DNA from 3 places in the Peribacillus sp. NPDC097675 genome. Region 2 is predicted to be linked to each of the others. Evidence: riboswitches for the same ligand, from Rfam matches in the RefSeq annotation. Region 2 holds a riboswitch; each other region holds the start of a gene.
The links. A riboswitch is a leader RNA that binds a small molecule or an ion and turns the genes downstream of it on or off. The one in region 2 is predicted to bind thiamine pyrophosphate.

Region 1: it holds a riboswitch for thiamine pyrophosphate, as region 2 does, so the genes downstream of both, thiT (energy-coupled thiamine transporter ThiT) here and tenA (thiaminase II) in region 2, are expected to answer to the same signal.
Region 3: it holds a riboswitch for thiamine pyrophosphate, as region 2 does, so the genes downstream of both, ACQKL5_RS11500 (3-oxoacyl-ACP reductase) here and tenA (thiaminase II) in region 2, are expected to answer to the same signal.

Annotation. Positions count from the first base shown of each region.
Region 1 covers NZ_JBNNSK010000011.1:148,769-152,025, forward strand. The annotation lists gene ACQKL5_RS16850 (ATP-binding protein) at 1-473, opposite strand, end outside; gene ACQKL5_RS16855 (cation diffusion facilitator family transporter) at 681-1,568, opposite strand; TPP riboswitch at 1,818-1,920, shown strand; gene thiT (energy-coupled thiamine transporter ThiT) at 2,021-2,602, shown strand; gene ACQKL5_RS16865 (universal stress protein) at 2,649-3,173, opposite strand.
Region 2 covers NZ_JBNNSK010000003.1:210,154-213,410, forward strand. The annotation lists gene thiD (bifunctional hydroxymethylpyrimidine kinase/phosphomethylpyrimidine kinase) at 1-541, opposite strand, end outside; gene thiW (energy coupling factor transporter S component ThiW) at 510-1,034, opposite strand; gene tenA (thiaminase II) at 1,044-1,733, opposite strand; TPP riboswitch at 1,840-1,930, opposite strand; TPP riboswitch at 1,999-2,104, opposite strand; SAM riboswitch class I at 2,267-2,370, shown strand; gene ACQKL5_RS06490 (Fur-regulated basic protein FbpA) at 2,538-2,726, shown strand; gene ACQKL5_RS06495 (aspartyl-phosphate phosphatase Spo0E family protein) at 2,974-3,153, shown strand; gene ACQKL5_RS06500 (N-acetyltransferase family protein) at 3,205-3,257, opposite strand, start outside.
Region 3 covers NZ_JBNNSK010000007.1:37,454-40,710, forward strand. The annotation lists gene ACQKL5_RS11490 (DUF4352 domain-containing protein) at 1-118, opposite strand, end outside; gene ACQKL5_RS11495 (alkaline phosphatase) at 136-1,503, opposite strand; TPP riboswitch at 1,740-1,844, shown strand; gene ACQKL5_RS11500 (3-oxoacyl-ACP reductase) at 1,924-2,688, shown strand; gene ACQKL5_RS11505 (AbrB family transcriptional regulator) at 2,692-3,257, opposite strand, start outside.

The DNA of each region.
Region 1 (3,257 bases), on a different contig from region 2:
CGGTCTTTATGATTAGGATTGATAAGCTGATATTGCTTCGCAACCTGCTTCGTTTTTAAATCAGTGAAACTGGTTAGGGCAAAATAAATGACTTTATCGAAATATGAATTCACCTGATGGATAACGGCAGATATTTCTCCTTTAACGACCTCATACTTTAGAAATTGATCGATGATGATAGACCTTCCAATCGAGGTTATAGAAAAGAAAATATCCATATTTAAATGCTGTTTGACTCGGTTAGCAGAAATTTTTTCTCCTAAATCCTTTAATAACTCATCGAAGTTAGTATCTGTTTCTTTTAGTTGTTTCATCAGTGAATTTAAGATTTTTTCTATGTCTTCTTCAAAATAGTCTATATAACTATCCGGTAAATGTTTCAAGCGCTCTTTCCATTCGGTAAGGATAGTAGTTTTATGAGAAGATAGGAAGTGAAGAGTCATTTCTCGATTCAATACCATTTTGCCCTCCATCGTGTAGGAAAATGAATTTTTTTACTTTATTATGAATTAATTTGAATATAATTCCAAAACTTATATACGTTTTTAATAATACCAGATTAAAAGCTTTCTTTAAATACTCATTTAATGGGGGATATGTGCAGGAGTTTCGCGGTTATTATTAATTGTAGGTAAATAACGTAAAAATAAGGTTTTGTATATTAAAAAAGGTACCGCAAATTATTGACGGGTACCTTTTTTTTGAAATACATATGGTTCAATATGAACGATGACATGTTTAATGCCATGTTCCTTTAGAAGGTTTTCTTCCACCTTCACAGTGATATCGTGACTTTGGATGACGGTCAAAAGCGGATTGACATGAACGGTAGCTTCGACAAGGATTTCATTTCCATGCATTCGAGCTTTAATTTCACTCATGTCTTTCACACCATCCGTTAGCTCGATGGTTTGACCGATTTGTTGTAGATGTTGCTCATCGAACCCATCCGTCAAAGAGAGTGAAGCGGCATGGAAAATGTCCCAAGCGGTTTTACAAATCATCAAACCCACCACCAATGCCGCGACGGCATCTAACCATGAAATTCCGATTGTGCTCCCGATGATACCTATGAAAGCGCCGATACTAACCAAAGCATCCGAACGATTATCCTGTGCAACAGCATGAATGGAAGCACTTTTTGTCTTTTTGCTCAATGCTAAATTGTAGCGATAGATTCCGTACATGAAGATGGCGGAGAATAAAGCGACGTAAGCAGTAAACATATCGGGTACAACTGACGTATCCTGTGAGAAGAAAGATTCAATGGCACTGTATATGACCTGTAGGCCAACCGTGATCATAATGAAGGCAGCAACCAATGAAGCTACGGTTTCAGCTCTCAGATGACCGTATGAATGATTATCATCAGGTGGTCTTTTCGATATTTTTAAACCTACTAATACAGCAACAGAGGCAATGATATCGGTTGTGTTATTTAATCCATCTGCCCAAAGCCCCTTGGAGTCACCAAAATAACCAAATGTTAATTTGAGGGCTGACAAGAATATATATGCGGCAATACTGATATAGGCTCCCTTTTCAGCAGAAATTGAATGTTTATCCATGTCTTTTCCCCCTCGTGCAAAATAGCCTTAATAAAGATATCAAATCTAACCGTAGTGAGTCTATAGAAAAATTGTCGTCTTAATCCATCTAACTTGGTTTATGCCATGTGTATTGAAGGTATGTAAAGAAGTTGGTTATGTGAAAAAATATAACCAATAAAAGGGAAGGTGGAAAAGGATTCTTTGCATTTATTTACTTGTTATTTATAGAAACTAGTAGTATATTCTAACCGAGGATTAAAAATTAAATACTTCCACAAGGGGAGCCAAGTTGGCTGAGAGTGAACGTTTGAGTTCAGACCCTATGAACCTGTTAGTTAGTACTAGCGTAGGGATGTGGTTTTGGATAGCAATACTGGGCATCCATTACCGCCCTGGTGTTGCTTTTTTGTATGCAAAAAAAAGCAACACGGGAACTCATGGGCACTTTTGCACGTGGAGAAGGGTGAGAGATGATGAAGCATAAAACATTATTCATGACCGAGGTTGCCATTTTTTCTGCATTGGCATTACTGCTGGATTTAGTCTCCGGCTTCGTTTTTGCAAGGATTTGGCCGCAGGGGGGATCGATTTCCATTGCCATGGTGCCCATTTTTTTAATGGGCTATCGCTGGGGGATCAAGGGCGGAATGGCAACCGGTTTATTATTGGGACTTTTGCAGTTAGTCACTACGCCGGTCCAAATCATGACACCGCTTCAGGGATTCATAGATTACTTCCTTGCCTTTACCGTCGTAGGAATTTCTGGATTATTCATGAATGGATTCGTGAATAATTATAAAGAGGAAAACCGTTTGAAAGCGAAATTATTTGGAATAGGCGGCATGTTCGTGGGCAGTTTTCTGAGGTTTATCTGTCATTTTACATCAGGTATCGTTTTCTTTGGTAAATATGCGCCAGAAGGACAGCCAGTCGTTCTTTATTCATTAATCTACAATGGGACATATATGCTGATTAGTTTTATCTTATCTGCGGTCGTGATAATGGTGCTTTATTCGGCTGCTTCAAATGTTTTAATCAAAAAAGCCTATTAAGGTAAATGAGAAAAGGGCCGGCTCAAGGATGAGCCGGCCCTTATTGTCATTTTGCAATAAATACCGAGCAAGGTGCATGCTTGGCGATGGAGCTACTTGTGCTTCCAAGGAAAAATCGTTCCAAACCACTCTTGGAACTGTTACCGACAATAATTAGATCGGCATCGGTTCGCTTTGCGTACTCACATATACTATCGGGGGCATTACCTTCCAATATCTCAACTTCCCCTATAATGCCATATTCATTTAGCAGGCTTAGTAAGTTACTTTCGGCGATCCTTGCGTTATTTTCAAAAACGGAGGGAGTATCGTTAGCCCGCATTTGAAGCTGATGCTCCACTTCTGTAACGGGATGCGTTTGTGAGGGATCAACATAAAAGCCTGCAGCCGGAACGAATCCTGGAGCTGATGCACTTTCAATAATGCGGTTGTCCCCCTTTTCATTCAACACTTGAACAATGGTCATTACAGCATCAGGAAATGCTTTTTTTAATGTGGCTCCGTATTCTATTGCCCGATTACTATCTTCATTTCCATCATGCGCGATGACAATTCGTTTCAATTCCTTCATCTGATCATCTCTCCCCATATTATGTCATTACAGGTTATATACCCGTTTTTTCTGGTTTCATCCCTTTTTCAAAGGTATATTGAT
Region 2 (3,257 bases):
GATTTCCTGCTGCATGCCCTCCTTTCAGTAATACCGCTTGCGGTCCCAGTTCAAGAATAGCGGTACATGCCTTATAAAAGTCTTGTTTCGTCCGGATTGAAAACCCGGTAAGGACTTCGGCTTCAGGTATATTGGGTGTAACAAGTGTAGCAAGTGGAAGTAAGTCGGTTCTCAACGATGAAATGGCCCCTTCATCCAGCAGATGGTGCCCGCTTTTGGATATCATGACAGGATCAAGGACGACGGTGGCAGTCTTGAATAACTTAAGTGAATTTGCAACGGTTTCGACGGTCTCCTTAGATCCAAGCATTCCTATTTTTACTGCATCGACATGAATGTCTTCAAAAATGGCCGCAATTTGATCGGTAATCATGGCTGAATCGATAGGTTGGACTGAGCGAACTTCCATGGTGTTTTGCGCCGTGACAGCTGTGATAACAGACATGCCATAAACCCCATGTGCCGAAAAAGTCTTTAAATCAGCTTGAATTCCGGCTCCACCCCCTGAGTCAGATCCCGCGATTGTTAGTGCTGTTTTCATATAATAACCTCCTCATATAATGATTTTTCAAGAGACCTTTCAATAAAAGAAGGGCTAAAAGTGACCCCATTAATGAACTAAGAAGAAAAGCTGGTACAAAACCAAAAAGCGCCGCCTTTTTTCCCAATAATAAGACAGCTATTGGATAACAGGCCAAAGAACCAAGAATGCCGGTCCCCAATATTTCACCTAAGCAGGCGAACCCCATCTTTTTTGTTTTCTGGTAAAGCACCGCGGCCAGGAGGGCACCAATCATGCTTCCCGGAAACGCAAAAATGGAACCAGTACCTGTCATGTTTCTGATAAGGGAAACCAAAAAGGCTTGTGTCACAGCAAAAAACGGTCCCAATATAACGGCTGTGATGACATTAACTACATGCTGAATAGGAAAGATCTTTGCATATCCAACCGGGACAAAAACGAACGAACTAGTTAAGGTAGTGATTGCCGTGAACATGCCAGTCAGCGTCATTTTCCGTAATAATTTGCTCATACTTAACATTCAAAGCGGCCAATCATGTTCGTTGTGAACCATATCCCAAAATAAATATTCATATCGGGAGGTCATTAAAAAGTGTTTCTCTAATTTATTTTGTTCTTTTTCAGGTAAACCTTCAGTCAGCTCATCTAAAAGCTTAGCTAACCATATATGGGATTCGGCGAATTCAGGAGATGAATACGATTCAATCCACTGGGCATAACGATTTGTCGGTAACGCTTTTCCGTTTTGTTCTTTTAATAGCAGACCAATCTCATAATAATCCCAAGCACATGGAAGCAAACAGGCGACAATGTCAGCCAGTGTCCCGTGATGTGCGGCATTTAGCATATAGCCTGTATAGGCAAGGGTAATGGGCGTGGGTTCGGTTTTTTCTAATTCTTCCGAGCTGATTCCGAACTCTTTGCAGTAGTTCCGATGCAAATTCATTTCTACATGGAGAGTCTCATTTAAAATACCTGCAAACTTGGCCATGGTTTCCATATCGTTAGCCTTGATAGCACCTAAAGCGAAAAGTTTGGAATACTCGATAAGATAGATATAATCCTGCTTCAAGTAATAGGCAAATTTACTTTCTGAAAGCGTTCCATCTCCAATTGCCTGAACAAAGGGATGTGTATGATTCCTTTTCCAGATTTCTTTTGCACGATTGTGAAGTCTCTCGCTGAAAGATTCTAATTGGGTATTCGTCATGGTTTTTTCCTCCTTGATTTCATTCACATACTTAGGAAGGCTTAGTGCTTATAAATGAAGAACAGCCGCTTTCAATTAGAAAGCGGCTGTTCTAGGAATGGACGGATCCCTTTACAACCTGCTTTCCTCCGCTGGTATGACCCAGATCAGGTACAAAGGGTTTGATTCTCAGCCTAATGGCTCCCCTAGCAGTCTGCTATTAAATTACATAAAAAACCCGTTCCTGAAAACGGAACGGGGTAGATGGATAAAGTCAAACGTACGAAGACGATATCATCCACTTTCCTCCGCCGGTATGAGCCGGGTCAGGTTCAAAGGGTCCGGAACAACATTCCATCTCAGTCTTTATAAAGACTCCCCTAGTGGTAATTCGTATGTGATTAGTGTCATCATAACAGATAAAAAGGAAAATGCAACCGAAAAGCCCGTTTTCTAAAAGAGTTTAATAGGTGAAAAGTATAAAAAATATTGAATGCAATTGACTTTTGGTTGTTATTGATATAAAATCATGTCGAAATCATTTATATATCATATTCTTATCCAGAGAGGTGGAGGGACTTGGCCCTAAGAAACCTCGGCAACAGGCCCATCGTGGTACTGTGCTTCTTCCAACAAGCGTATGCTTGGGAGATAAGAAGAGACGAACGGACCTCTGTCAACCTCTTCTTGGATTAGAAGGGGTTTTTATTTTTGTTAAATGATGTTTAAGGAAACTGCAAAAAAGGTATATATATTTTGGCTTAAGCGAAGCCTATAAGATTAAGCTTATTCAGAAGTATGAACCTAAGGAAAGGAGCCATTTATATGGCAGAGTTTTTCGAGAAAAAAGAACAGAGGAGAGCATTATTGATAGAAGAACTACTATCTAATGGTGTATATAAAACCTCTGATGAAAAGCATTTATATGATGCTCCATTAAAAGCTCTTGAGGATGAATATAGAATTATTATAGATAGAACAGGTAATGAGTCACCTCCAGAATGTATGACATAGCTAATATGTTACTATCATTAAATTAATAGCTAAAAGAAAAGAAGAAGCATTTGCTGCATGATAGAGCAAGTGCTTCTTCTTTTTATAAACTGACATAATTAGTACATAAATTGGTATGTGTATGGGTAAATTTTCACACATATACCTTGAAAAAACATATTTAAATCATAGAATATGATTGATTTTAACTAGTATTTTGATTATGATGAAAAGTGTAAAATACTTGAAAAAATGGGAAGTGATAATATTGCAGTATTCTCATATAACAGTGGATAAAATAGAAGAAAAGCGAAAAGAAATGATCAAGTTAGCAACGAATTATGGTTTTACAAGCAGACTTGCCGTTCAAGCAAGCCAAGAGTTGGATTCGTTGCTAAACGCTGTGACATCTGTAAAATACTTAGATCATGCACTTCCAAAAAATTAAATTGAATAAAGTTCTTCTAAAAACAAATCTAGTCCATTGCCTCTAAATGAGTCATGTAGTGACACGTTTACCAAGGATGACCAAATCGCGTTCCACTCCATCGA
Region 3 (3,257 bases), on a different contig from region 2:
ATGTTTTGGCACTTTCCTCTGTTTTTTCTGTCGCGATTGATTTTTCATCAAAGGCTGGCTGAGTGTTGAGTGCACAAAATGTGGTTAATAAAAAGGCACTTATGAGTAGTCTGTTCACGGAATCCCTCCCAGTATTTATTTTAATAAATCAAAGATGATGGTGGCTTGGTCGGTGTTGTCGACCTGTCCGGCAAAACGCTCCTTATATGGTCCGTATGCATAGACGGGTACATCTTCCCCCGTATGTCCCCCGGTTGTCCAAGCCGTATTGGACCTATTATCAAAAATGGCCTCAATCGCATTGTCGATGGTCGTAACGTTTTTACTCGTGACAGCATCTTTGACCGATTCTATTTCCTCTTTCGTTAGCTTGACTTCATGTTGATCTATATACTGTTGCAAGGTTTTTTCGACATCTGCTCCCTTTACGATGGCATCTGCCATAAAGTCAGGTGTCCGTTTGGCAGCTTTAATCGGCTCGCCGGACCAGTTATACACTCCCTTTGCCCCAATGGAGAATCCTCCCGTTGAATGGTCAGCCGTCGCCACGACTAAGGTATGCTTATCTTTTTTAGCAAAATCAATCGCTGCTTTGTAGGCCTTTTCGAAATCCTCCATTTCACTCATGGCTCCGACAATGTCATTATCATGGCCAGCCCAATCAATTTGGCTTCCTTCCACCATCAAGAAGAATCCGTCCTTATTCTTATTCAAGCGTTGAATCGCCGAGTCTGTCATATCTTCCAATGATGGTGTTTCGGAAGTGCGGTCAATCATTTTGGGTAGGCCCTCTTTAGCAAACAATCCTAAAACCTGTTTGTTTTTATCCTTTACCAGCTGTTTTTTATCCGTCACGTAACTATACCCATCTTTTTTGAATGCTTTTGTCAAATCGACATCGGGCCGTACGAAATTGGATTGACCTCCACCTAAAAGAACGTCGATTTTATGTTGGCCATTTATTAAATCCTTGTAATAATCGTCCGCAATGCCATTCATGTTCTTTCGGTTTTCGTCATGTGCACCAAATGATGCCGGAGTGGCATGAGTGATTTCTGATGTTGCAACAAGGCCAGTCGATTTCCCGCTTTCCTTTGCCGCCTCCAACACCGTTTTGACTTCTGTCTTATCATTGTCGACAGCAATGGCTGCATTATACGTTTTCACACCGGCTGACATCGCCGTTGCTGCTGAAGCAGAATCAGTGATGTTCTGTGTAGGATCTTCTGGGTATGTCATCTGCTGACCCACTAGATATTTATCAAATGCTGTCCTTTCAGCTACAGTCGTAGCAGGTCTATCTTTCAAATATCGGTAAGCGGAAGTATAAGAGACCCCCATTCCATCCCCTATCATGAAAATGACATTTCTAATTTCAGGCTCTTTCTTAGGCTTTCCTTTTGCCAAAACATCGTCATTTGTACCTCCCCACGCTACACTTCCAAAGGCTAATGCAGTAATGATAGCAACCGGCAAGATTCTTTTACTGAATGTACGTCTCATAAAAAACGCCCCCTACTCATTTATTGGAATATTCAATTTCAATATACATCCTGTTCATGTACCTACCATTAAGGAGATGTAAAAAATATAAGAGTATTTTGTAAATGAATCGTAAATGCACCATACTGTAACAGTTTTTAATATCCATACTATTCCTCTTAAGATGGATTATATGAGAAAGAATAGTAACCCTAGAGCACCTTTGTCGTTTATGCTATACTTCAAGGAATTCATATATATAGCACTAGGGGAGCCTTTTTTGGCTGAGAGGAGTGGCAACACTCTGACCCTTTGAACCTGATCTGGCTAGCACCAGCGGAGGGAAGTGGCATTGAACTGAAACTTTTCTCATTCAAGGTCACCCCTCTAATCGGGTGAGCTTTTTTTATGAAAAAAATGGGGTAAGGGAGAGGTTTATTTATGAAGATAAGTGATCAAATTGTATTGGTGACAGGAAGCAGCAGGGGCCTTGGTTCCGCCATCGCTCAAGGGTTTGGTCGGGAGGGTGCCCGGGTCGTGGTCAACTATTTTCAAAGTGGAGATAAAGCCCAGCAAGTGGTTGAAAAAATTGGGCAGAACAGGGCGATTGCAATTCGCGCTGATGTTAGAAACCAGTCGGAAGTCAAAGCTATGTTTCAAAGGGCGAAAATGCATTTTGGTCAACCCATCACAACGATTGTAAATAACGCTTTAGTGAACTTCAGCTTTGATGTAGATAACATTAAAACAGCCGAGACCATTTCATGGGAAGATTATCAATCCCATTTCGAGGGAAGCATAAAAGCATCATTACTTACCGTACAAGCCGGTCGAAAAGACATGATTGAAGGGAAATTCGGACGGATTATCAACATCGGGACCAATCTATTTCAAAATCCCGTCATCGCCTACCATGACTACAATACCAGTAAAGCCGCTCTTCTTGGATTCACACGAAACATGGCGAGTGAATTGGGTAAAGACGGAATCACCGTCAATATGGTTTCAGGGGGCCTGCTAATGAAAACCGACGCAAGTTCTGCAACTTCAGATGAGGTCTTCCACCTCATAGAAGAAAGTACACCACTAAAAAAAGTGACCACCCCAGAAGAGGCAGCCGATGCTGTATTATTCTTTGCCTCTCCGTGGAGCCGAGCCGTGACCGGTCAGAATCTAATTGTTGATGGCGGCCTGGTGATGGGGTAAACACTATGCAGATAAGTCGGGATGTCTATTTTTTTGATTTGCTTGATGGTGTAAGAATTTAAATAATGGCGGCAATGTCACATACACCATTAACACCCTGAGCACCTGAACAGCAACGACAAACATCGGATCGGATTCAAGTGCAACTGAAGTGGCGGTCATTTCCGCCACTCCCCCTGGTGCAAAAGCCAATGAGGTAGTCATAAAGGTCATTCCAGTCATTCTCGAATCGATATACGCACAAAGTATCATCATGAATATAAAAGCAACGGTACTTAAGGAAGACACCACCAGAATTTTTTTCATACCTACGAACATGGCCCTATTGAACTTCGATCCCACGCTTGCACCAATCATGATTTGTGAAACAATCATGAAGCTATCTGGCCACCAGGCATTCAAATCCTTCCCAGCAAGGAGGGAGCCGGATGCTTGGAAAAAGGCAACCGTCAACATACTCCCTACGAGCCAGGGCGCAGGCAACTTGAGGATTTTTCCGACATGGAAACCTCCCCAGGCTGCGAGAGCCAACATGAGCGTCCATCCACTTTGAATATAATGAAAACCTT